3 regions of the Streptomyces sp. NPDC005963 genome follow, and region 2 is predicted to be linked to each of the others. Evidence: riboswitches for the same ligand, from Rfam matches in the RefSeq annotation. Region 2 holds a riboswitch; each other region holds the start of a gene.

Region 1 (7,309 bases), on a different contig from region 2:
GAAGTCCCACTTCATCGGGTTGGGGGACATGTACGTGGCGGACGCGCGGTTCACCGCCACCTACGACCGGCACGGAACGGGGACGGCGGCGTTCGTTCGCGATGCGATGCGGGCGTACGGGGAGCGGCACCTCAGCGATGACTGAGCACGGCGAACCGGACGCATCCTGGCGATGACCGGGCACGGAGAATCGGGTCGGCGCTCCGGGGAAGCTAGGCGGATGGCGGACGGAATGCTGCCGTCCGTACCGGTTCTCCCCGGCGCGCGGCAGACCCTCGTCACTATTGGAGTTGATCTTGCTCCGGATAGCGTAAGGTTGTGTTCAACGGCGCGGGGTGGAGCAGCTCGGTAGCTCGCTGGGCTCATAACCCAGAGGTCGCAGGTTCAAATCCTGTCCCCGCTACTAGTAAGACATTAGCCCGGCACTCTTTTGAGTGCCGGGCTAATGCATTTTCCCGTGCTCTTTGCGTTCGTGGGCGGCCGTCGGATCCGGTCGCATTCGGTCGTCGCATTTATGGGGGCATCGCCCGGTTGGACGACGGCGGCTCGCCACCCGACCCGGTTGCGGCCAGCATGAGGGGGGCGCGGGAACCGTGTCCGCAGCCGTGGGCGGACCGGGCAGGAGAGCAGTCTTGGGGCAGCAGGAGCAACAGCACCTCGGATTGGGCACCTGGCGCTTCGTCCGTACGCTGCCCGTCCTGATGATCGTCGGCGGTGTGGTCTTCGATGCACTGACCCCGCCGATGTTCACCGCCGCGCCCATGTTCGCGGCGGCTCCGCTGTTCGCCGCCCCCTTCTTCTCCTGGCTGTCGACCCTGCTGACGGGTGGCGCGGCCATGGTCGGGGTCATCGGGCTCCACTACGCCAAGGACACGCTCGCCGAGCCCACCACATACACCGAGATGATCACGGTGGTCACGGTCTCCGGTCTCGCGCTGCTGATCAACTGGGTGATCCAGCGCAGCAGCGAGCGGTTGGCGTCCGCCCGGGTGATCGCCGAAGCCGCCCAGCGGGCGGTGTTGCCCACCCCCGCGGAGGACATCGGCGGTCTGCGGGTCGCCGCGCGGTATGAGGCCGCGGTCGAGGACGCCTTCATCGGCGGTGACCTCTTTGCCGTGCAGGAGACGCCGCACGGCGTACGGCTGGTGGTGGGGGACGTGCGGGGCAAGGGGCTGGGGGCGGTGGAGACGGTCGCCGTGGCGATCGGAGCCTTCCGGGAGGCGGCGGAGCAGGAGAGTTCGTTGGAGGGGGTCGTCCAGCGGCTGGAGCGCGCGCTGACGCGCGAGGCTAACCGGAGGGAGAGCCTCGACGCCAAGGAGACCTTCACCACGGCCGTGCTCGCGGAGATCCCGCGCGGGGCGGGCATCGTCCGCATGGTGAACCGGGGACACCCCGAGCCGTTGCTGCTCCACCCGGACGGCCTGTTGGAAGGTCTCCCGCCCACCGAGCCCTCCCTTCCGCTGTCGATGGGCGATCTGGGGTCCTGGCCCGATCGGGCGGAGGAGTACCCGTTGCCGCCGGGCGCGACCCTGCTGCTCTACACCGACGGCCTCTCCGAGGCACGGGACGGGGCGGGACTGTTCTACGACCCGGCCGAGCGGCTCAACGGACGGCAGTTCCCGGGCCCGGGAGAACTCCTGGACGCCCTCCTCGACGATGTCCGCAGGCACACCGGAGGCGGCAGCGTCGATGACATGGCGCTGCTGGCGGTGGCCAGGCCGGCGGAAGGGCGCGCGCAGCGGCGGGAGCGCGGTCCTTGAGACCGAGCACTCGGGCGCCCCGGGCGGGTGCTGCTTGGATGCACCTGGCCGATCCCGGACCGATATTCGGTTGCGAGCCTCCAGCCGATCGGGTTGCCACGAGAAGAGGGCAGCAACAAGCTCGCGCACTCTCCGTGATTGAAGGGGAGCCATGCGCATAACATTTGACGAACAGTCAGGGTGATGATGCATACCCCGGCACGTTCAAGTCGCCCGAATCCGGCCGCTTGTGTCCGGTTAAGTCTGTGGCAAAGAGATTAAAGATCACTCAGAAGAGCTTGGAATAAAGTCCAGGTGTCTATTAACGTTCGATAACGCAGCGCGGTCGTCCCAGCCGTCGTCAGGACGGCGCCGTGCTCATGCGCCGAATTCCGCAAGGGAACCGGGGAACCACTAATTGGGGTGAATCGGGCATATTCTGCCGTGCAGTTCGCGGTCGAAGACGCTCGTAGGAGACCTTCCTGCTCCGAACCCGTCAGCTAACCCGGTAGGCGAGAAGGAAGGAAAGGAGCACGCCTCAGTGGCGTCTAACAGTCCTGCCCCGGAAGCACCGTTCAAATCCGGCGTCTTCAGTGAAGAGGGTGCAGCCCGCTCCACCGGCGAGTGGAACCCCACCGCCGAGACGGTCCGCCCGCGCGGTCGTCACAAGCACCGGGTCATGAAGCAGCGGGGCGGATTCGCCCGTAGCTCCACGGTGCTCGGTGTCGGTGTGATCGCGGCGGTCGGTGCAGGTGGCATGGCCACCGCGCAGAACAAGCCCGCCGTCTCCATATCCCTTCCCGACGCCATCTCCGAGAGCCTTCCCGACTCTCTGACGTCCGACGACGCCCCCGAGGTCGACCAGTCCGCCTCGTACGCGGCGATGGGACTCGCGGGGCAGGAAGTCGGCTCCGAGCAGTCCGGTGCCGGTGAGGCACTGCGCTCCCGCATCCTCCAGCAGGCGGAGCAGCAGCAGGCCAACGCCGCTGCGGCAGCCAAGGTCGCGGCTGAGAAGGCGGCTGAGAAGGCCGCCGCGGTGAAGGCCGCAGCGGACGCGAAGAAGGCCGCGGAAGAGGTCAAGCAGAAGGCGGCCGAGGCGAAGAAGAAGGCCGAGGCGGAGGCCAAGAAGAAGGCCGAAGCCGAGCGCATCGCCAAGCTGGCCAAGAGCTTCTCGCTCCCCCTCTCCTCGTACCGCATCACGGCCACCTACGGTCAGTCCGGTCCGATGTGGTCCTCGGGCCAGCACACCGGCCTCGACATGGCGGCCTCGTCCGGCACCCCGCTCAAGGCCGTCACCAGCGGAACCATCAAGTCGGCCGGCTGGTCAGGCTCCGCGTACGGGTACCAGATCATCCTCAAGCTGAACGACGGCACCGAGGTCATGTACGCGCACCTGTCGTCCCTGAACGTGAGCGCCGGTCAGAAGGTGGGCACGGGCGAGATGATCGGTCGCGTCGGCGCCACCGGCAACGTCAGCGCCGCGCACCTCCACCTTGAGGTCAAGACCGCCGGCGGTTCGGACATCGACCCGCTGTCCTGGCTGCGCGGCAAGGGTCTGAGGGTCTGAACCACAGCTCCCGTGACTGTGTCCGTGTCTGCGGGATCGAACGCCCCGTGGATGCGGACGGGTTCGCGGATCGCGCCGTGGTGCCCGATCCGTCCCGATGAGCGGCGCGGCCACGGCCGCCCGCCCCAGTCGGGCACAAGGTCTCCTCAAGCTCCGTCCGCCATCCTCAAGGCGTACGCACCGGCTCGCACGGCCGGCAACTGAACTCCGGCAGCCCTGGCGCACACCCCCCGACGCCAGGGCTGCCGGTTTTTCCGTCTCGGGCACCGCTGAGGGCCGCACCGCCGTGGGGAGCCCGGCCCGTCGATGTTGATGGGCGATTCGCGCGCGGACCGTGTCGGTGGGACCTTCGCGCGCCGTTCAGGCGCGATAGGGGTTGTAGCCCTCGTAGTCGCGGTGCGGTGGAGGCACCCACACCTTGCCGGTCGCCCGTGCCGCATGGGTCAGCGCCGGGCTCGCCACCGCCTTGCGCTCCCACATGTGGTGCAACAACTCCTGTTCGCGGGCGACGAAGTCGGCACCCGCCGCGCCCCGCCGGGCCCGGTGGCGCAGGAACGCCAACGATGTCGCGAACCGTTGGTACTCCGCGACCGCGTGCGCCGCGGCCGGGCCCTGTGCGCGTCGGACCACGTTCCGGGCCATGCCGCGCGCCTTCATGGAGGCCAGGGCGAGCGGTTCGGCGGGCGCGAGCCAGCCCGCGGTCGCGTACGCGGGCAATTCGGTGGCGATGGTGCGCAGTTCCCGTTGGCGCGTCCAGATCGTCAGCCAGGTCAGCAGTGCGAAGGCGGGCACCATGAACGCTCCGTAGACCGCGTAGAAGCCCCACGGTCCGAACAGGGAGGCCGAGCCGTTCCACAGGGCGTGCACTCCCATCGAGAGGACGAGCCCCACCAGGGGCAGCACGATCCGCCGTATTCGCTGGCGGCGGGTGGCGAGGGCCGCCATGCCGAAGCCGATGCCGGCCAGCACCGTGAAGAGGGGGTGGGCGAAGGGCGACATGACGATCCGTACGAAGAAGGTCGCCGCGGTCACCGAGGTGAAGCCCGATGAGCCGAGCGCCTGGTCCTCCCCGAAGGCGTTGCCGAGGTAGAGGATGTTCTCGGTGAAGGCGAACCCCGTCGACGTGAAGCCCGCGACCACGACGCCGTCGACGATCCCGGTGAAGTCACGGCGGCGGAAGATGAAGATCAGCAGGATCGCCACGGCCTTTGCGCTCTCCTCGACCACCGGAGCCACGACGGTCGCTCCCCAGGTGTCCGCACCGGCGGGGTCCGCGGTGGCGGTCGCGATCCAGCGGGTGGCGAAGGTGTTCGCCGTGATGGCGACGAGCGCGGCGGCGAAGGCGCCCCAGGCGAAGGCGAAGATCAGATTCCGCCAGGGTCCCGGTTCCACCCGGTCCAACCAGCGGAAGGCGGCGAGCAACAGGGGTACGGGAAGGGTGGCGAGCCCGAGCCCGACGAGGAAGCCCTCCGGCCCGGTCTGTTCGCGGACCAGCGCCAGGATGACGAGGGCGCAGAGGGCGAGCAGGGTGATCACGATTCCGGCTCGGACCGCTTTGCTCTGCCACAGCCGGGAGGCGCTGCGCGGTTTGTAGCGCCAGCGCGCACGATCGGGTACCGCGTCGAAGACGGGTTGCCGCGGGTCGTACGCGGGCACCGCTGGCCCCTGCCCGGTGGGGTGCGCAACAGGACGACCGGCCGGGTACGGGTCGCCGATCGGCGCGGGGCGGGCGTACGGGGGAGCGGATCCGGGCGGGGGGCCCGCATCCGGACCCCAGTGCGGACGGGGCGGCGGATGGGCGGTGGGGTGGGGCGGTTGATGTGGTTGCTGGTGCTGGGGGAGCGGCTCGGACACCCAACGACCCTAACGACGGGCGGTGACACCTGGCGATGCCGTTTCAGGAACCAGCACCCGGAAGCGGGCAACCAGAAGGGACGAGAAGGCCCTAAGCGTCCTGTTCGACCCGGCGGAACACCAGGTCGTGGACCACGTGTCCCTTGTTCAGCCCCTGGGACTCGAAACGCGTCAACGGCCGGAACGAGGGCCTGGGCGTGTACCCGCCGTCCTGCTGGGTGTTCTCGAAGTCCGGGTGCGCCGACAGCACTTCCAGCATCTGCTCGGCGTAGGGCTCCCAGTCCGTCGCGCAGTGCAGCACCGCGCCGGGCTTGAGCCTCCGGGCCGCCAGCGAGAGGAACTCCGGCTGAATCAGCCGCCGCTTGTGGTGCCGGGACTTGGGCCAGGGGTCGGGGAAGTAGACGCGCACTCCGTCGAGGGCGTCCGGGGCGAGCATCTCCCGGAGGAGGATGATCGCGTCACCGTTGGCCACTCGGATGTTGGACAGTCCGTTCCGCTCCGCGAGACCCAGCAGGTTTCCCTGCCCGGGCGTGTGCACGTCGACGGCGAGTATCCCGGTCCCGGGGTCGGCGGCGGCCATCTGTGCGGTCGCCTCACCCATCCCGAAACCGATCTCCAGGACCACCGGCAGCCCGTCGAAGACCTCCGTCAGATCGAGGACCCGAAGCCCGTCGATCTCCAGGCCCCAAGAGGGCCACAGCCGCTGCAACGCATCGCCCTGCCCCGTCGTGACCCGGCTGCGCCGCGGTTGGAAGCTGCGGATGCGCCGCTCGTGGTGGGAGCCGGCGGGGTCGGCGACGGGCCCACCGGGGAATCGCGCCGCGCTGCGGTCGCGAACGGGGATGGGAGCGCTGGGGTTCTGGTGGCGAAGCTCGGACACAATGAGCCGATTCTACGTGCCCGACCCGGGCTGACCCCTGTCGTCGACGAGCCGCCCCGGACCCGGGCGGGGATCGCCGCTCCCGGGCGGGTACGGGCCATCGCATCCGCTCCACGCAGCTGTGGTGGAGATCACAGCTGCGCCAGTACCCTCCGGGCCACCTCCCGGCCGATGGGCAGCGAAGCCGTCGCCGCCGGGGAGGGGGCGTTCAGCACATGGACCGTACGGGCGGACTCCTTGATCAGGAAGTCGTCCACGAGGGTGCCGTCACGCAGCACGGCCTGGGCCCGGACCCCCGCCGCGGTGGGGCGCAGCCCGGCTTCGGTGATCGCCGGCAGGAGCCGGCGGACCGCGGCGGTGAAGGCCGGGGTGGACCAGGAGCGGTGGAGTTCGCCGGCCCCGTACCGCCAGTGCCTGCCCGCTATCCGCCAGGAGCCGGGCCAGGCCAGCGTCTGGGCCAGCTCCCGAGGTCGTACCGTCGACCAGTCGTAGCCCTCGCGGGCCAGTGCCGGCACCGCATTGGGCCCCACGTGTACTCCACCGTCGACGCCGCGCGTCAGATGCACTCCCAGGAACGGAAAGGCCGGGTCCGGCACCGGGTAGACCAGTCCGCGTACGAGGGAGGGGTCGGTCAGTTCGTAGTACTCCCCTCGGAAGGGGACGATCCGCATCTCGGGGTCGTCGCCCGCGAGGCGCGCCAACCGGTCGCAGTACAGCCCCGCGCAGTTCACCATCGCGCGTGCTCTGACGATGGATCCCGAGGCCGTTTTCACCGCCACGCCCCACGGCCTGCGGTCGATCGCCACGACCTCTTCGCCGCAGCGGATCTCGGCGCCGCTCTGTGCGGCTTCGAGCCCCAGGCGATCCGCCACGGCGACGTAGTCGCAGATCCCCGTCGTCTCCACGTGGATCGCGGCGAGACCGCGCACCTCCGGTTCGTACTCGGTGATCTGGGCCGGACCGAGCTCCCGGACCGGAATGCCGTTCTCCCGACCGCGCTGGATCAGGGCGTGCAGTCGGGGGAGCTCATCGCGGTCGGTGGCCACGATCAACTTGCCGGTGACCTGGTGATCGATGTCGTGCTTCGCGCAGAACGACACCATTTCGGCAGCGCCCTGCACGGCGTAGCGCGCTTTGAGGGATCCGGGTCGGTAGTAGATGCCGCTGTGGATCACACCGCTGTTCCGCCCGGTCTGATGGCGAGCGGTGCCCGGCTCCTTCTCCAGGACGATCACCGTGGTGCCCGGTGCGGCTCGGGTCACGGCGTAC
Region 2 (7,309 bases):
GCTTCGAGCGCACGAACTACTTCGAGACCATGCCCACGCACCAGCTGGAGCTCGCGCTCTGGCTGGAGGCCGACCGCATGGGCTCGCTGCTGGCCGCGCTCGACGACGAATCGATGGAGAACCAGCGGGACGTCGTGAAGAACGAGCGCCGCCAGCGCTACGACAACGTCCCGTACGGCACCGCCTTCGAACGGCTGACCGCCCTCGCCTACCCCGAGGGCCACCCGTACCACCACACCCCCATCGGCTCCATGGCCGATCTGGACGCGGCGACCCTGGAGGACGCCCGCGCCTTCTTCCGCACGTACTACGCGCCGAACAACGCGGTCCTGTCGGTCGTCGGGGACATCGACCCCGAGCAGACCCTCGCCTGGATCGAGAAGTACTTCGGTTCCATCGCCTCCCACGACGGCAAGCAGCCACCACGCGACGGCTCCCTCCCGGAGAACATCGGCCGCCAGCTGCGCGAGGTCATCGAGGAGGAGGTGCCCGCCCGTGCGCTGATGGCCGCCTACCGGCTGCCGCACGACGGCACCCGCGAGTGCGACGCCGTGGACATCGCGCTGACCGTCCTCGGCGGCGGCGAGTCCTCCCGGCTCCACAACCGTCTGGTGCGCCGTGACCAGACGGCTGTGGCGGCCGGCTTCGGGCTGCTGCGCCTGGCCGGGGCGCCGTCCCTGGGCTGGCTGGACGTCAAGACCTCCGGGGGAGTGGAGGTTCCGCAGATCGAGTCCGCCGTCGACGAGGAGCTCGCGCGCTTCGGCGATGAGGGCCCCACGCCCGAGGAGATGGAGCGCGCTCAGGCACAGCTGGAGCGCGAGTGGCTTGACCGCCTCTCCACCGTCGCGGGCCGCGCCGACGAACTCTGCCGGTACGCGGTGCTCTTCGGCGACCCCCAACTGGCGCTGACGGCCGTGGACCGCGTTCTGAGCGTCACCGCGGACGAGGTGCGGGCGATCGCCAAGGCCCGACTGCGCCCGGACAACAGGGCGGTGCTGGTGTACGAACCGCTGCCGGCCCCGACGCAGGACGCCGCGGACGAGCAGAACGACGCAGAAGAGGGGGCGGACCAGTGACCGATGCAGCGCAGGCGCTGACCACCATGGAGTTCCACCCGCAGCCCCAGCCGGGGGAGGCCAGGCCCTGGGCCTTCCCCGCTCCCGACCGCGGGAGCCTGCCCAACGGCCTGACCGTGCTGCGCTGTCACCGTCCCGGCCAGCAGGTCGTGGCCGTGGAGATCTCCCTCGACGCACCGCTGGACGCCGAGCCCGAGGGCCTGGACGGCGTCGCCACCATCATGGCGCGCGCCCTCTCGGAGGGCACCGACAAGCGTTCGGCCGAGGAGTTCGCCGCCGAGTTGGAGCGCTGCGGTGCCACCCTGGACGCCCACGCGGACCATGCCGGGGTCCGGGTCTCCCTGGAAGTGCCCGTGTCCCGGCTGCTGAAGGCGCTGGGCCTGTTGGCCGAGGCCCTGCGCGCGCCCGCGTTCGCGGACAGCGAGATCGAGCGGCTGGTGCGCAACCGTCTGGACGAGATCCCGCACGAGACGGCGAACCCCGGTCGACGGGCCGCCAAGGAGCTGTACAAGCAGCTGTTCCCGCCCACGCTGCGGATGTCGCGTCCTCGGCTCGGCACCGAGGAGACGATCTCCCGGATCGACTCCGCGGCCGTACGCGCCTTCTTCGACGCGCATGTGCGCCCCGCCACCGCCACCGCGGTCGTCGTCGGTGACCTCACCGACGTCGACGTCGACGCCGTCCTCGCCGAAACCCTCGGCGATTGGTCGGGCGACAGCGGCGCGCCCCGACCGGTGCCTGCGATCAGCGGTGACGACCGGGGGCGCGTCGTCATCGTGGACCGGCCGGGTGCCGTGCAGACCCAACTGCTCATCGGCCGGGTCGGCGCGGACCGGCACGACCGGGTGTGGCCGGCGCAGGTCCTCGGGACGTACTGCCTGGGCGGCACGCTCACCTCGCGACTGGACCGGGTGCTGCGCGAGGAGAAGGGCTACACGTACGGCGTCAGGGCCTTCGGCCAGGTCCTGCGGTCGACCGCCGACGGCACGGGCGCGTCCCTGCTGGGCATCAGCGGTTCGGTGGACACGCCCAACACCGGGCCGGCGCTCGACGACCTGTGGAAGGTGCTGCGCACCCTCGCGGCCGAGGGCCTGACGGAAACCGAACGCGATGTCGCCGTCCAGAACCTGGTGGGTGTCGCTCCGCTGAAGTACGAGACCGCGGCTTCGGTGGCGGGCACCCTCGCCGACCAGGTGGAGCAGCACCTCGCGGACGACTACCAGGCCCAGTTGTATCGGCGGCTCGCCCAGACGGGCACCGTGGAGGCGACCGCCGCCGTGGTCAACGCCTTCCCGGAGGACCGTCTCGTCACGGTCCTCGTCGGTGACGCCGCCCAGATCGAGGAGCCGGTGCGCGCCCTCGGCATCGGCGAAGTGACCGTGGTGTCGGGCTGATTGACCGCTTCCGGCGGAAGCCGGTCCGCGTGTGGAAGAAGGGTCCCGGCGGCCGTGTGTCGTCGGGGCCCTTCGCCGCTTCGGCGGCGGTGCTGCGAACAGGCAGGAAACCTGTCCGTTTTACGGGGAAGGCCACCGTCTCGACTGTGGCGTGATTAACAAAAGAGCCGGTCTGTTTGGCGCCTGGCGGCCCGTCGGCTTAGCGTCAGTGCGGCTGTTCGCCGGCAGTACGCCGCATCCGCGGCACGGACAGCCATCGCCGAGTCCCCGTCAGACGTGAGTCTGGGGAGCCGGGGACCCAGGTCCCTTGGGGTGAATCGGGTGCCTTCGCCACTGTGCGGAGGGGCTCGTAGGAGACCTTCCTGCTCCGAACCCGTCAGCTAACCCGGTAGGCGAGAAGGAAGGAAAGGAACAGCCTCTTCATGGCGCTCGCCCGTTCCACCGGGAGACACCGTGCCCCGGGCCGCAAGACGCGTACGAGTGCGGGATTCGCCTCCGCCGCGGCCCTCGCCACCACCGGAGTCGTCGGGACCCTCGCCGGTCCGGCCCTGGCCGTCGATGACGGTTCCTTCGCCTCCGACGCCGGATCGGTCGCCAAGCCGGACGCCGACACCGCAGAAGGTGCAGACGGTACGGGCGAGACCTCCACGGGTGCCACACCGGTGACGCTGGACGCGGGCGTGACCGGCTCAGCGGGTTCCGCCGTCGTCCAGGCGAGGACCCAGCACACCATGACCGCGCAGATGCTGTCCGCGCACTCGCTGTCGGACGAGGTCGCCGACCAGGCCGTCATCCAAAAGCGCGAGGCGCTGGCCCGGATGGAGGCGGCTGCCGAGGCCCGGCGCAAGGCGGAGGCCCGCGCCAACGAGATACGCGAGGCCAAGGAGCGCGCGGCCCGTGAGGCGGAGCGCCAGCGGCTGAACGCCTTCCGGCTGCCGATCGCCGGATCCCATGTCACCACGGACTACCGTGCGGGCGGCTCGCAGTGGTCGTCCGGCAGCCACTCCGGCATCGACTTCCACGCCTCCACGGGCACCCCGGTGGTGGCCGTGGGCGCGGGGACGGTCGTCGAGGCGGGCTGGGGCGGGGCGTACGGCTACAACGTGGTCCTCAAGATGAACGACGGTTCGTACACGCAGTACGGGCACCTGTCCTCGCTGAGCGTCTCCGTGGGGCGGAGCGTGATGCCGGGTGACCAACTCGGCCGCGCCGGCTCCACGGGCAACTCCACGGGGGCGCATCTGCACTTCGAGGCCCGGACGAGCGCCGACTACGGGTCGGACGTCAATCCGCTCGCGTATCTGCGTGCCCACGGTGTGAAGATCTGACCGCACGGCACGGCCTGCACTGCACGGCCTGCACCGCACGACGGCCGGGCGAAGGTCACCGCGGATTGAGGTGCGCTGCCGGGGCGGGTAAGCCCGGCAATGGACCCACCGGCGGGCCGCACGGAGTGTCGAGAGCCGCGGCGTCAGCGTGCTCGGGTCAGACCGTCTCGGGAAGTTCGTCCAGACCTTCGGCCACCAGCTTCGCCAGCCGGTCGAGCGCCTCGTCGGCCCCGGGCGCGTCCGAAGCGAGGACGATCTCTTCGCCGCCCTGTGCGCCCAGTCCGAGGACGGCGAGCATGGAGGCGGCGTTGACCGGGTTGTCATCGGCCTTGGCGATCGTCACGGGGACGCCGGAGGCCGTGGCGGCACGGACGAAGATGGAGGCGGGACGGGCGTGAAGGCCCTCGGCCCAGCCGACGTTGACGCGGCGCTCAGCCATGGTGTTGCCCTTCGGGTTCAACGGTTGTCTAGACCAGTCTCTCACGCTGCCCCCTGCCGGAGGCGGTATCCGGAGCCGTGGCGCGTGCCCTCCGGGTCGGTGGGGCGGGGTGGTGGGTGCCGCTCGCGCGCACCCCAAGGACGTCGATCTTCCATCGCATCGGAAGGGTCCATTCCATATCCGGATCCCCACTCCGGCCACCTGACAGCGCCCTGCGAATCCACTCCCACGGCCGTCCATGGACGGGCCCCGCGCCCCACCCGCTCCCTGTGCTCCCGGTCGCACGCCGACGAAGATCGGCCGTCGCGGAGTGTGCCGGGTAGCCCTCGCGATCCGTCGGCGAGCTTTAGGCTGCCGTCATGCAGACCCCGCCCGAGCACGCGTACCCCGATCACTGGGAAGCGGATGTGGTGCTGCGTGACGGCGCCACCGCGCGCATCAGACCGATCACCACCGAGGACGCGGACCGTCTGGTCAGCTTCTACGAACAGGTCTCGGACGAATCCAAGTACTACCGCTTCTTCGCCCCCTACCCCCGGCTGTCCGCCAAGGACGTGCACCGCTTCACCCACCACGACTACGTGGACCGGGTGGGGCTCGCCGTCACCGTCGGCGGCGAGTTCATCGCCACCGTCCGCTATGACCGCATCGACGCCCGCGGGCGCCCCGCCAGCGCGCCCGCCGACGAGGCGGAAGTCGCGTTCCTCGTCCAGGACGCACACCAGGGCCGGGGCGTGGCCTCCGCCCTGCTGGAGCACATCGCGGCGGTGGCCCGGGAGCGGGGGGTCCGCCGTTTCGCGGCCGAGGTGCTGCCGGCCAACACCAAGATGATCAAGGTGTTCCGTGATGCGGGCTACACCCAGAAGCGCAGCTTCGAGGACGGCTCCGTCCATCTGACGCTCGACCTCGAACCCACCGCCGAGTCCCTGGCCGTGCAGCGGGCGCGCGAACAGCGCGCGGAGGCCCGTTCCGTCCAGCGCCTGCTGGCACCCGCATCGGTCGTCGTGATCGGCACCGGCCGCTCGATCGGCGGGGTGGGTCGGGCCGTCCTGCGCAACCTCCTCGCCTCCGGCTACACCGGCCGCACCTATGCCGTGAACCGTTCCTTCCCTCCCGACCAGCGTGACGTCGACGGGGTGCCCGCCTTCCGGTCCGTCGCCGAGATCGCCGCCGAAACCGCCGGGGGAGTCGATCTGGCCGTCGTCGCGGTGCCCGCGGAACACGTACCCGACGTGGTCGCCGACTGCGGCGAGAACGGTGTGCGCGGACTCATCGTGATCTCCGCGGGGTACGCCGAGAGCGGCCCCGAGGGCCGGGACCGCCAGCGCGACCTGGTGCGACAGGCCCGCTCCTACGGGATGCGGATCATCGGCCCCAACTCCTTCGGCATCATCAGCACCGCCGACGCCGTACGCCTCAACGCCTCCCTCGCCCCGCACTCCCCGGCCCCCGGTCGCATCGGCCTGTTCACCCAGTCCGGCGCGATCGGCATGGCCCTGCTCTCGGGCCTCCACCGCCGCGGCGCCGGCCTCTCCACCTTCATCTCCTCCGGCAACCGTGCGGACGTGTCCGGGAACGACTTCCTCCAGTACTGGTACGAGGACCCCGAGACCGATGTCGTCCTGCTGTACCTCGAATCGATCGGCAACCCGCGCAAGTTCACCCGGCTCGCCCGCCGCACCGCCGCCGTCAAACCGGTCGTGGTCGTGAAGGGCGCGCGCCACAGCGGCAGCGAGCCGCCCGGCCACGCCGTCCCCGTCACCCGCATCCCCGACGCGGCCGTCGGAGCGCTGCTGCGCCAGGCGGGCGTGATCCGCGTCGACACGGTCACCGAACTCGTTGACGCGGGCCTCCTGCTGGCTGGCCAACCACTGCCCGCCGGCCCCAGGATCGCGATCCTGGGCAACTCCGAGTCCCTCGGGCTGCTGACCTACGACGCCTGTCTGACCGAGGGGCTGCGCCCCCTGCCGCCGCTCGACCTGACCACCGAGGCCACCCCGGCCGACTTCGGCGCCGCGCTCACGCGTGCCCTCGCGGACGACGGCTGCGATGCGGTCGTGGTGACGGCGATCCCCTGGGTGGGGGATGACGGAGACCTCCGATCGGGCGATGCCGAGTTCCTGGCGGCGGCGCTGCGCGAGGCGGCGGCGTCGGCCCCGGCGAAACCGGTGGCCGTGGTCCATGTGGAACTCGGGGGCCTCTCCTCGGCACTGGCGGCGGTCCGGCCGCGGGCCACGGGCCGCCGGCCCGAGCCCCCGGCCGAGGCTCGGCAGGTCCCCCCACAGCCGCAGCCGCCCGCGCCACCCGAGGGCGAACCCGTGCCGGACACGGCGCCCCGGGAGGGCAACGGGACGGCCGGCCTGGATCGGCAGGGTCCTGCCGTGGGTGCCCCGGGCTCCACGACGGACCGGCCCGCCGAGTCAGCGCCCGCCCCCGGTCGTCGCATCCCCACCTACCCCGCCGCGGAACGTGCCGTACGGGCCCTGTCCCAGGCCGTTTCCTACGCCAGGTGGCGACGGGACGCGGCCGAGCCCGGCAAGGTCCCGGCGTACGACGACATCGACGAGAGCGGTGCCGCGGCTCAGATCCATGATCTGCTCGGAGCCGCGGAGGACGCCCCCGCGGCCACGCTCCCGACCGACGAGGCCCACCGGCTGCTCGCGCGCTACGGAATCGAGGTGCGGGGTGCGCTCGCCGCACCCGGGCCGGACGCTGCGGTCGCGGCGGCCGAGCGGCTCGGGTACCCGGTGGCGCTCAAGACCACCGCCCCCCATCTGCGGCACCGCCCCGACCTCGGGGGCGTGCGCCTCGACCTAGCGAACGAGACCCAGTTGCGGCAGGCGTACGGGGAGCTCACCGCCCTGCTGGGCAAGCCCGTCGAACTGCAACCCGTCGTACAGGCGATGGCGCCCCGGGGCGTGGACACGGTCGTGCGTGCGGTCATCGATCCCGCCGTGGGTGCGGTGCTGTCGTTCGGTCTCGCCGGCGCCGCATCCGAGCTCCTCGGCGACACCTCCCACCGGCTCGTCCCTGTCACCGACCGCGATGCCGCCGAGCTGATCAGGACAATCC
Region 3 (7,309 bases), on a different contig from region 2:
CCGGCTTCGGAGTGATGGGGCTCGGCCGCCACCACCCCGTCGTCCGTAAGGCGATGCACGACGTGCTCGACGCCTCGTTGGCGGACCTGACCCGCTTCGACTGCCCGCCCCTGCCGGGACTGCTCGCCGAGAAGCTCCTCACCCACAGCCCCCATCTCGATCGGGTGTTCTTCGGGAACAGCGGCACGGAGGCGGTGGAGACGGCCCTGAAGTTCGCCCGGTACGCCACCGGACGCCCACGGGTCCTCTACTGTGACCACGCCTTCCACGGGCTGACCACCGGCTCCCTCTCCGTCAACGGGGAAGCGGGCTTCCGCGATGGCTTCGCCCCGCTCCTGCCCGACACCGCGATCGCCCTCGGCGACCTCGACGCGCTGGAACGGGAACTGCGCACGGGCGATGTGGCCGCCCTCATCGTGGAGCCCATCCAGGGGAAGGGCGTCCACGAGTCCCCGCCGGGCTTCCTGCGCGCCGCCCAGGAGCTCCTCCACCGACACCGGGCGCTGCTGATCGTCGACGAGGTGCAGACCGGTCTCGGGAGGACCGGTGACTTCTACGCCCATCAGCACGAGGAAGGGGTGGAACCCGACCTGGTGTGCGTGGCGAAGGCGCTCTCCGGTGGCTATGTGCCGGTGGGGGCGACCATCGGCAAGGACTGGATCTTCAAGAAGGTCTACTCCTCCATGGACCGGGTGCTGGTGCACTCGGCGAGCTTCGGCTCCAACGCCCAGGCGATGGCGGCCGGTCTCGCGGTCCTCTCGGTCATCGAGGATGAGCAGATCGTGGCCAACGCCCGGGCGACCGGGGACCTGCTGCGGTCCCGGCTGGCCGCACTGGTGGGTCGCTACGAGTTCCTGCACGCGGTGCGCGGGCGGGGACTGATGATCGGGATCGAGTTCGGGCGCCCCCAATCCCTGGCCCTGCGCAGCCGCTGGACCGTGTTGCAAGCCGCGCGCAAGGGCCTGTTCGCCCAGATGGTGGCCGTCCCGCTGCTGGAACGGCACCGGATCCTGACCCAGGTCTCCGGGGACCGGATGGAGGTGATCAAATTGATTCCTCCCCTGACGATCGGCGAGCGCGAGGTGGACCGGTTCCTGGCCGGCTTCACCGCGGTCATGGAGGACGCCCACGCCGGGGGCGGTTTGATGTGGGACTTCGGCAGGACCCTGGTCAAGCAGGCCGTAGCCAACCGCTGAGCTGGCTTTTTGCCTCTGAGGCACGAAACTTGCCTCAGAGGTACTTTCCTGGCGCAATGGACCCATGCAGAGTCCTCCCGGGGGCCACCCCCCGGACCTTCGAACCCGGGTCGGAGAGCCACCGGCCGAGCTGCCGGACGTGGCGCCGCAACTGCGCGACCTGCGCCGCAGGCGGGGGCTCACCCTCGAAGCAGCGGCCCAGCGCGCCGGGCTCTCACCCGCGCACCTGTCCCGCCTGGAGACCGGCCGCCGCCAGCCCTCGCTGCCGATGCTGCTCTCCCTGGCCCGCATCTACGGTACGACCATCGCCGAGCTCCTCGGCGAGCTCGCACCCGAGCGCGACCCGGTCATCAGGGCCGGCGTCCGCGAGCCCGCCATGGCCGACGGCTGGACGTACCACCAGGTCGGAACGCCCGGGCGGGCCATGCAGCCGCTACGGCTGATAGTCCCGTACGGCGCCCAGGGCGAACTGGTACGGGTCCACCCGGGCGAGGAGTGGCTCTACGTCCTAGACGGGCGACTTCGCCTCAGCCTCGGTGAGGCCGTGCACGAACTGGGACCCGGCGACAGTGCGCACTACGACTCCCTCACCCCGCACCGCATCGCCGCGGCCACGCGTGAGGGCGCCGAGATGCTGTTCGTCCACACCCTGCTCCAGAGCCCCGACCTCTATCCGCACATCTGATCCAGCCGAGCGCCTGCCCGGAACGAGCCCCGGAAAGACCGGAAGTCGAGAGGACCGTCATGTCAGAGAACCCCACCGCACCCGAGAACGCAGTCGCCGACAGCGCCGCCGCCCACGCCGCAGCGACCAAGAAGGGCAAGGAGAACGGCCGGTTCCCGCGCGGGATCTGGGTGCGCCTCTTCGCCTATCTGATCGCCGGCCATGTGTTCGCGGGCTTCCTCTACCTCCTCTTCGAGATGGGCGCCAAGTAGCGACCGCTCATGGGGGCGCAGTAGTCCGACGCAGCCGGCCGAGGACGTCAAGGGTTCTCAAGGGGGCCTCATGGGTCCCGGTCCCGCTTTCGGCGGCTGACGACCCACGGGGAATCGTCGAGCGACGAGGGGTCCACGAGTGCCGGCAGCGGACGAACGTCCCAGCTCCTGGCGCTTCCACCCCGTACCGCCCGACGTCTACCGTGCAGGTCAGACCTCGTCGAGGAGTCGATGGCGCAGCCGCTCCCGTGTCTCGGGAGTGATCCGCAGCCCCTCGGTGAGATAGCGCTCGGTGCCGCCCCACGTCTGGTCGATGGTTTCGAACGCGGTGTGGAGGTACTCCCTCCGCGCGTCGAAGAGCGGGCTGAGCAACTCCATCACTTCCGGTGACATCCCGGCCGGTGATTCGTCGCTGCGCCGCACCCGATACCGACGGTGCGGGTCGTTGGACTTCAGGTAGTCCGCTTCGATCGCGTCCCGCTCCACGCCGACCGCCAGGAGCGATACGGCTATGGAGAGCCCCGCCCGGTCCTTGCCCGCAGCGCAGTGCATCAGGGCGGGAACGCTGTCTTCGGCGAGGGCGTGCAGCACCCTGCTGTGCTCGTCGGTGCGGTCCCTGATGATCATCCGATAGGTGTCGGACATTCGTGCGGCTGCCTGGCCGTCTCCCAGGATGGACCGCAACTGCTCGATGTCCCCGTCGCGCACCATCTGCCAGAACTCCGCACCGTCCGCCGGGTCGCTGAGCGGGAGATTGAGGTTGCGTACGCCCTGGAGGGCGATGTCCGGACCTTCGAGCAGCATGTCCGCCGCATTGCGGAAGTCGAAGATGGTGTGGAGCCCCAGGGAGGACAGGAACGCCGCGTCGCTTCCGGTCGCATGGGCGAGGTGGCCACTGCGGAACAGTCGACCCTGCCGCACCCGACGACCGTCCAGGGTCGGGAGCCCGCCCACGTCCCGGAAGTTTCGCACCCCGGACAGCTCCGGCTCGATCGACGGGACCTGCGGCAGCTGCTGCGTCACGGAGGCTCCTGAGGGTCACTGCCGTCGGCGCCGCTCGCCGACGTTGGCGTGTTCTCGACGATACGACATCCGTTCGTCAGACGATCATGTTGTGTGATCTCTCCTGAGAACTGATTGTTCCACTCATTCTGTGCGATTGGCGCAATAGATGCTTCTGTCCGAAATGGGGGCTTCGGTGGCTTGATGTCCTTCCTGCTAAATGTTCGAAGGCCATCTCGTGAGCGGGATCATAGTGGTGACCCTCAGTGGCGGTGGGGCGTGACAGGATTCCCAAAGCGGTGGGGGAGTTGGCCATTCGCCGTCCACGGAGTGTTACGGGAAATTCTGCCCTCTATGACCTTTGTCATTGATCAGAAAAAGGCCCGGCTTGTTTGCCTCAAGAGGGCTCGATTACGGTCACGGAACTCCGGACGGATCGCCTAATCCTGCCGCCGACCGGAATTCATCCACATCCACGCGTGGCAGGAGCGGGGGACCCAGGTAGTACGCCGATCCCGGATTTCCGGACGGCTTGGGGTGAAGTCGCGCACAAGCGCGGCCGGGCATCTCCAGCTCGAACCCGACAGCTCACCTCGTAGGCGCCGGAGAGGAAATGCGCCATGCCCGCAAAGGGTAAGCACCGCCGTACCAGGACCAGCACCATCACCCGCGGTTTCGTCGCTGCCGGCACCGGTGGCGCAGCCATCGCCCTGCCGCTGATGGGCGCCTCGGGTGCCTTCGCCGCCGAGCGCACCGCACCCGTCGCGGCCCCCGTGGTCGCCTCGGCGAACGCCGCCGCCACACCTGCCGCTGCGCCCGCCGAGCGGACCGCCACCCCGGTCAGCTACCGGGTCGTCGCGGGCGACTACCTGTCCAAGATCGCCCAGGAGCACCGGGTCGACGGCGGCTGGCAGCAGCTCTACGCCGACAACCGCGAAGCGGTCGGCGACAACCCCTCGCTGATCCACCCCGGCCTCAAGCTCACCATCGGCGGCGCATCCGCCACCGAGTCCAAGGCCGCCGAGAGCAAGCCCGCGGCTCCGACCGAGACCAAGGCCAAGAGCAAGGCGGAGCCGCAGCCCGAGCCCAAGCAGGAGCGGCCCGCCAAGGCCGAAGCCAAGGCCGAGGTCAAGAAGGAGGCTGCGGCTCCGGCCGCCCAGTCCTCCGCCGCCCAGACCTCCACCAGCGACGATTCCGCCACCGAGGCCACCGGCTCGGGCTGGACCGGCCCGCTCTCGGGCGTCGGCGTCAGCACCTCCTACCGGATCTCGGGCGCCATGTGGTCCAGCGGCTACCACACCGGCATCGACTTCGCGGCGCCCACCGGCACCACCGTGAAGTCGGTCGGCCCCGGCACCGTCGTCTCCGCGGGTTGGAGCGGCGCCTACGGCAACGAGGTCGTCATCCAGCACACCGACGGCAAGTACTCCCAGTACGCCCACATGTCCTCCCTCTCGGTCTCCGCGGGGCAGAGCGTGAGCGGTGGCCAGCAGATCGGACAGGTCGGCTCCACCGGCAACTCCAGCGGCCCGCACCTCCACTTCGAGATCCGTACCGGCCCCGGCTACGGCTCCGACGTCGACCCGGTGTCGTACCTGCGTCAGCACGGCGTCTCCCTCTGATCGAGTCGCCCGTCACGGGCGCCGGAGGTCCTCGACGACCCCCGGTGCCATGAACACCGAGAAGTCCCCGTTTCGTCGCCGCGAAACGGGGACTTCCGTGTATTCCCTTGAGCGCCCCGATTCCCTGGTGGCATAGATCACCCGGCGTCAACCCCTCCTTACGGTCGCGTAGGTCACATCGCGGAGGTCAAGATGAGTGATCGTGGCAGGCGATTCGGGAACAGGGAGCATGAATACATTCGCGTCGTACGCGGCGATCGGCGACAGCTTCACGGAAGGGGTCGGGGACCCCGGTTCGGACGGAACCTTCATCGGTTGGGCGGATCGATTCGCCGCACTCCTCGGTGACGGAATGCCAGAACACACCTTCCGCTACGCCAACCTCGCCGTACGCGGCAGGCTCCTCGACCAGATCGTTGCCGAACAGGTGCCCCGCGCGAAGGAACTCGCCCCCGATCTGGTGACGTTCTGTGCAGGGGGGAACGACATCATCCGACCAGGCAGCGACCCCGACGACGTCGCCGAGCGTCTGGAGCGGGCGATCGCGGACCTCACGAGCGCGGTGGGCACGGTGATGGTGACCACCGGCTTCGACACCCGGAGAATGCCCGTGTTGCGTCATTTGCGAGGCAAGGTCGCCACGTACACCGCCCATGTCCGGGCGATCGCCGACCGCCACGGCTGTCCGGTACTCGACCTCTGGTCCTTGAAGTCGGTCCAGGACCCGCGTGCTTGGGACACCGATCGGCTCCATCTGTCGCCCGAAGGACATGCCCGGGTGGCGGTGCGCGCCGCCCAGGTGCTGGGACTCGATGTCACCACCGACCCCGACCAGCCCTGGCCCCCGCTACCGCGGCGCGGGACGCTGGAGGTGCGACGGGACGACATCTACTGGGCGCGCGAGCATCTGGCGCCCTGGATCGGCCGCAGGTTGCGCGGCGAGAGTTCGGGCGACCACATCGAAGCCAAACGGCCCGATCTGCTACCGCTGTAGACGGTCGACGCCCCCACCCGGCTGCTGGAACCCTGGGCGGTTCCGTACCAGGTCCGCGCGTGGCAACGACTGCGGGACCGGACGATCGATGTGACGGCCCCGTCCCCGTACCGCGAGGTCCCCTCGACGGACTCATCCCTTCCGAGCAGGGGCGGACGAGGCCGGGATCCGCTCCAGCACCCCTCCGGCGAAGACGTCGTACAGCGGAAGCGACTCCAGATGCACATAGCCGATGTGGCAGTCGCACACCGCCAGCGGACACGGGCGCGGACGCAGCGCCTCGCGGTAGGAACCGTCGTAGAGGTTGCCCAACTCCGTGGCGACGAAGTGGCAGCGCCGTACCGTGCCGTCGCCGTCGACGGAGACGACCGACTCCCCGGTCCGACAGGGCAGCCCGGCGGACGGGTGGGCACGGCGACTGTAGGAGAAGAGGGGGTCGAGGTCCGTCCACTTGGCCGCTTCGGCGTCCGAGTAGGTGTGGCCCTCTGCCGCATTGACCCAGAGGTAGATGTGGTCGGGCAGTGCTGCGCGCAGTTGACGCGCGTGGTCGAGGTGCTCCGGTACGCCGACGATGCCCACACTGAACCGGACGCCGAGTCGGGCCAACTCCTCGCACTTGCCGAGGAACCGCTCGTAGGGGGTCTGCCCTGGATGGTAGGTGCACCACAGTGCGAGAGCGGTGAGGTCGGCTTCGGCGAGCCAGTCGGTGCGGCAGCTGAGATTGGTCTGGATCGCCACCCTACGCACCTGCGGCAGCCGGGACAGTTCGATGAGGGCACGTCGGTACCAGGAGCGCACAAGCCCTTCGCCCCACGGTGTGAACAGGACCGACAACCGATCGTCGCGCTGATGGGACACCCAGGTGGTGAATCGTTCCAGCGCTGCCCGATCGGTGCGCAGTTGCTCCGGGGTGTCGCGGCGCTTGGCGAAGGGACAGTAGGGGCAGTCGTAGTCACAGGAGGCCAGCGGGCCGCGGTAGAGCAGTGTCAGATCCATGGGGCCGCTCACTTCGACTCGTACCGTGCCATGGCCGTCCGTACCGTGGGGGAGAAGAGCTCCGGCCCCAGTGCGTCCGAATGAGCCAGCCCCTCCGGGGTGAGCTTCAGCCGACCCGATGTGTGCGGCTCCAACCAACCGAGTGCGGTGAAGCGGTTCAACTCTGCGGCGAAGTCATCGGCGGGATCGCACTGGAACCGCTCCCGGTAGTCGGCCGTGTCCATGCCCTCGGCCTGGAGCAGGGATTGCAGGAGGTGACGGCGGCGGGCTTCCGTCACATTGATGCGGTAGCCGAACTCCGCACGGTCGAAGTCCTCGGTCCGCGTGTAGTCGTCGATGATGGAACGCACTTCCCCGGGCCGTACTGCGTAGTCGAAGGAGTAGTGCAACTCGGACGTGTAGGAACGGGCTCCACAGCCCAACCCGATCATCCCGTCGGTCTGGCACGCATAGTCGTCCGCGCCCTGGGCGGGTGCGTCCGGCCGGCGGAACATCCGCATCGAGACCTGCTCGTAGCCCTGGTCGACGAGGTGGTCGCGGCCGTGCCGGTACAGCCGGAGCCG

What was found. A riboswitch is a leader RNA that binds a small molecule or an ion and turns the genes downstream of it on or off. The one in region 2 is predicted to bind cyclic di-AMP.
Positions count from the first base shown of each region.
Region 1: another riboswitch for cyclic di-AMP. It lies ahead of ABZ348_RS11245 (M23 family metallopeptidase); the one in region 2 lies ahead of ABZ348_RS13580 (M23 family metallopeptidase).
Region 3: another riboswitch for cyclic di-AMP. It lies ahead of ABZ348_RS12680 (peptidoglycan DD-metalloendopeptidase family protein); the one in region 2 lies ahead of ABZ348_RS13580 (M23 family metallopeptidase).

Region 1 is NZ_JBEXVD010000005.1:359,713-367,021, forward strand. Features, by position in the region: gene ABZ348_RS11230 (TipAS antibiotic-recognition domain-containing protein) at 1-145, shown strand, start outside; tRNA gene ABZ348_RS11235 (tRNA-Met) at 330-403, shown strand; gene ABZ348_RS11240 (PP2C family protein-serine/threonine phosphatase) at 633-1,760, shown strand; cyclic di-AMP (ydaO/yuaA leader) riboswitch at 2,113-2,269, shown strand; gene ABZ348_RS11245 (M23 family metallopeptidase) at 2,281-3,306, shown strand; gene ABZ348_RS11250 (PrsW family intramembrane metalloprotease) at 3,667-4,962, opposite strand; gene trmB (tRNA (guanosine(46)-N7)-methyltransferase TrmB) at 5,252-6,004, opposite strand; gene lhgO (L-2-hydroxyglutarate oxidase) at 6,172-7,309, opposite strand, start outside.
Region 2 is NZ_JBEXVD010000007.1:179,922-187,230, reverse strand. Features, by position in the region: gene ABZ348_RS13590 (pitrilysin family protein) at 1-1,076, shown strand, start outside; gene ABZ348_RS13585 (pitrilysin family protein) at 1,103-2,470, shown strand; cyclic di-AMP (ydaO/yuaA leader) riboswitch at 2,718-2,880, shown strand; gene ABZ348_RS13580 (M23 family metallopeptidase) at 2,893-3,798, shown strand; gene ABZ348_RS13575 (HPr family phosphocarrier protein) at 3,956-4,237, opposite strand; gene ABZ348_RS13570 (GNAT family N-acetyltransferase) at 4,597-7,309, shown strand, end outside.
Region 3 is NZ_JBEXVD010000006.1:312,881-320,189, forward strand. Features, by position in the region: gene ABZ348_RS12660 (aspartate aminotransferase family protein) at 1-1,196, shown strand, start outside; gene ABZ348_RS12665 (XRE family transcriptional regulator) at 1,261-1,881, shown strand; gene ABZ348_RS12670 (DUF6126 family protein) at 1,941-2,132, shown strand; gene ABZ348_RS12675 (tyrosine-protein phosphatase) at 2,343-3,155, opposite strand; cyclic di-AMP (ydaO/yuaA leader) riboswitch at 3,566-3,751, shown strand; gene ABZ348_RS12680 (peptidoglycan DD-metalloendopeptidase family protein) at 3,755-4,756, shown strand; gene ABZ348_RS12685 (SGNH/GDSL hydrolase family protein) at 4,986-5,750, shown strand; gene ABZ348_RS12690 (STM4011 family radical SAM protein) at 5,883-6,746, opposite strand; gene ABZ348_RS12695 (STM4012 family radical SAM protein) at 6,755-7,309, opposite strand, start outside.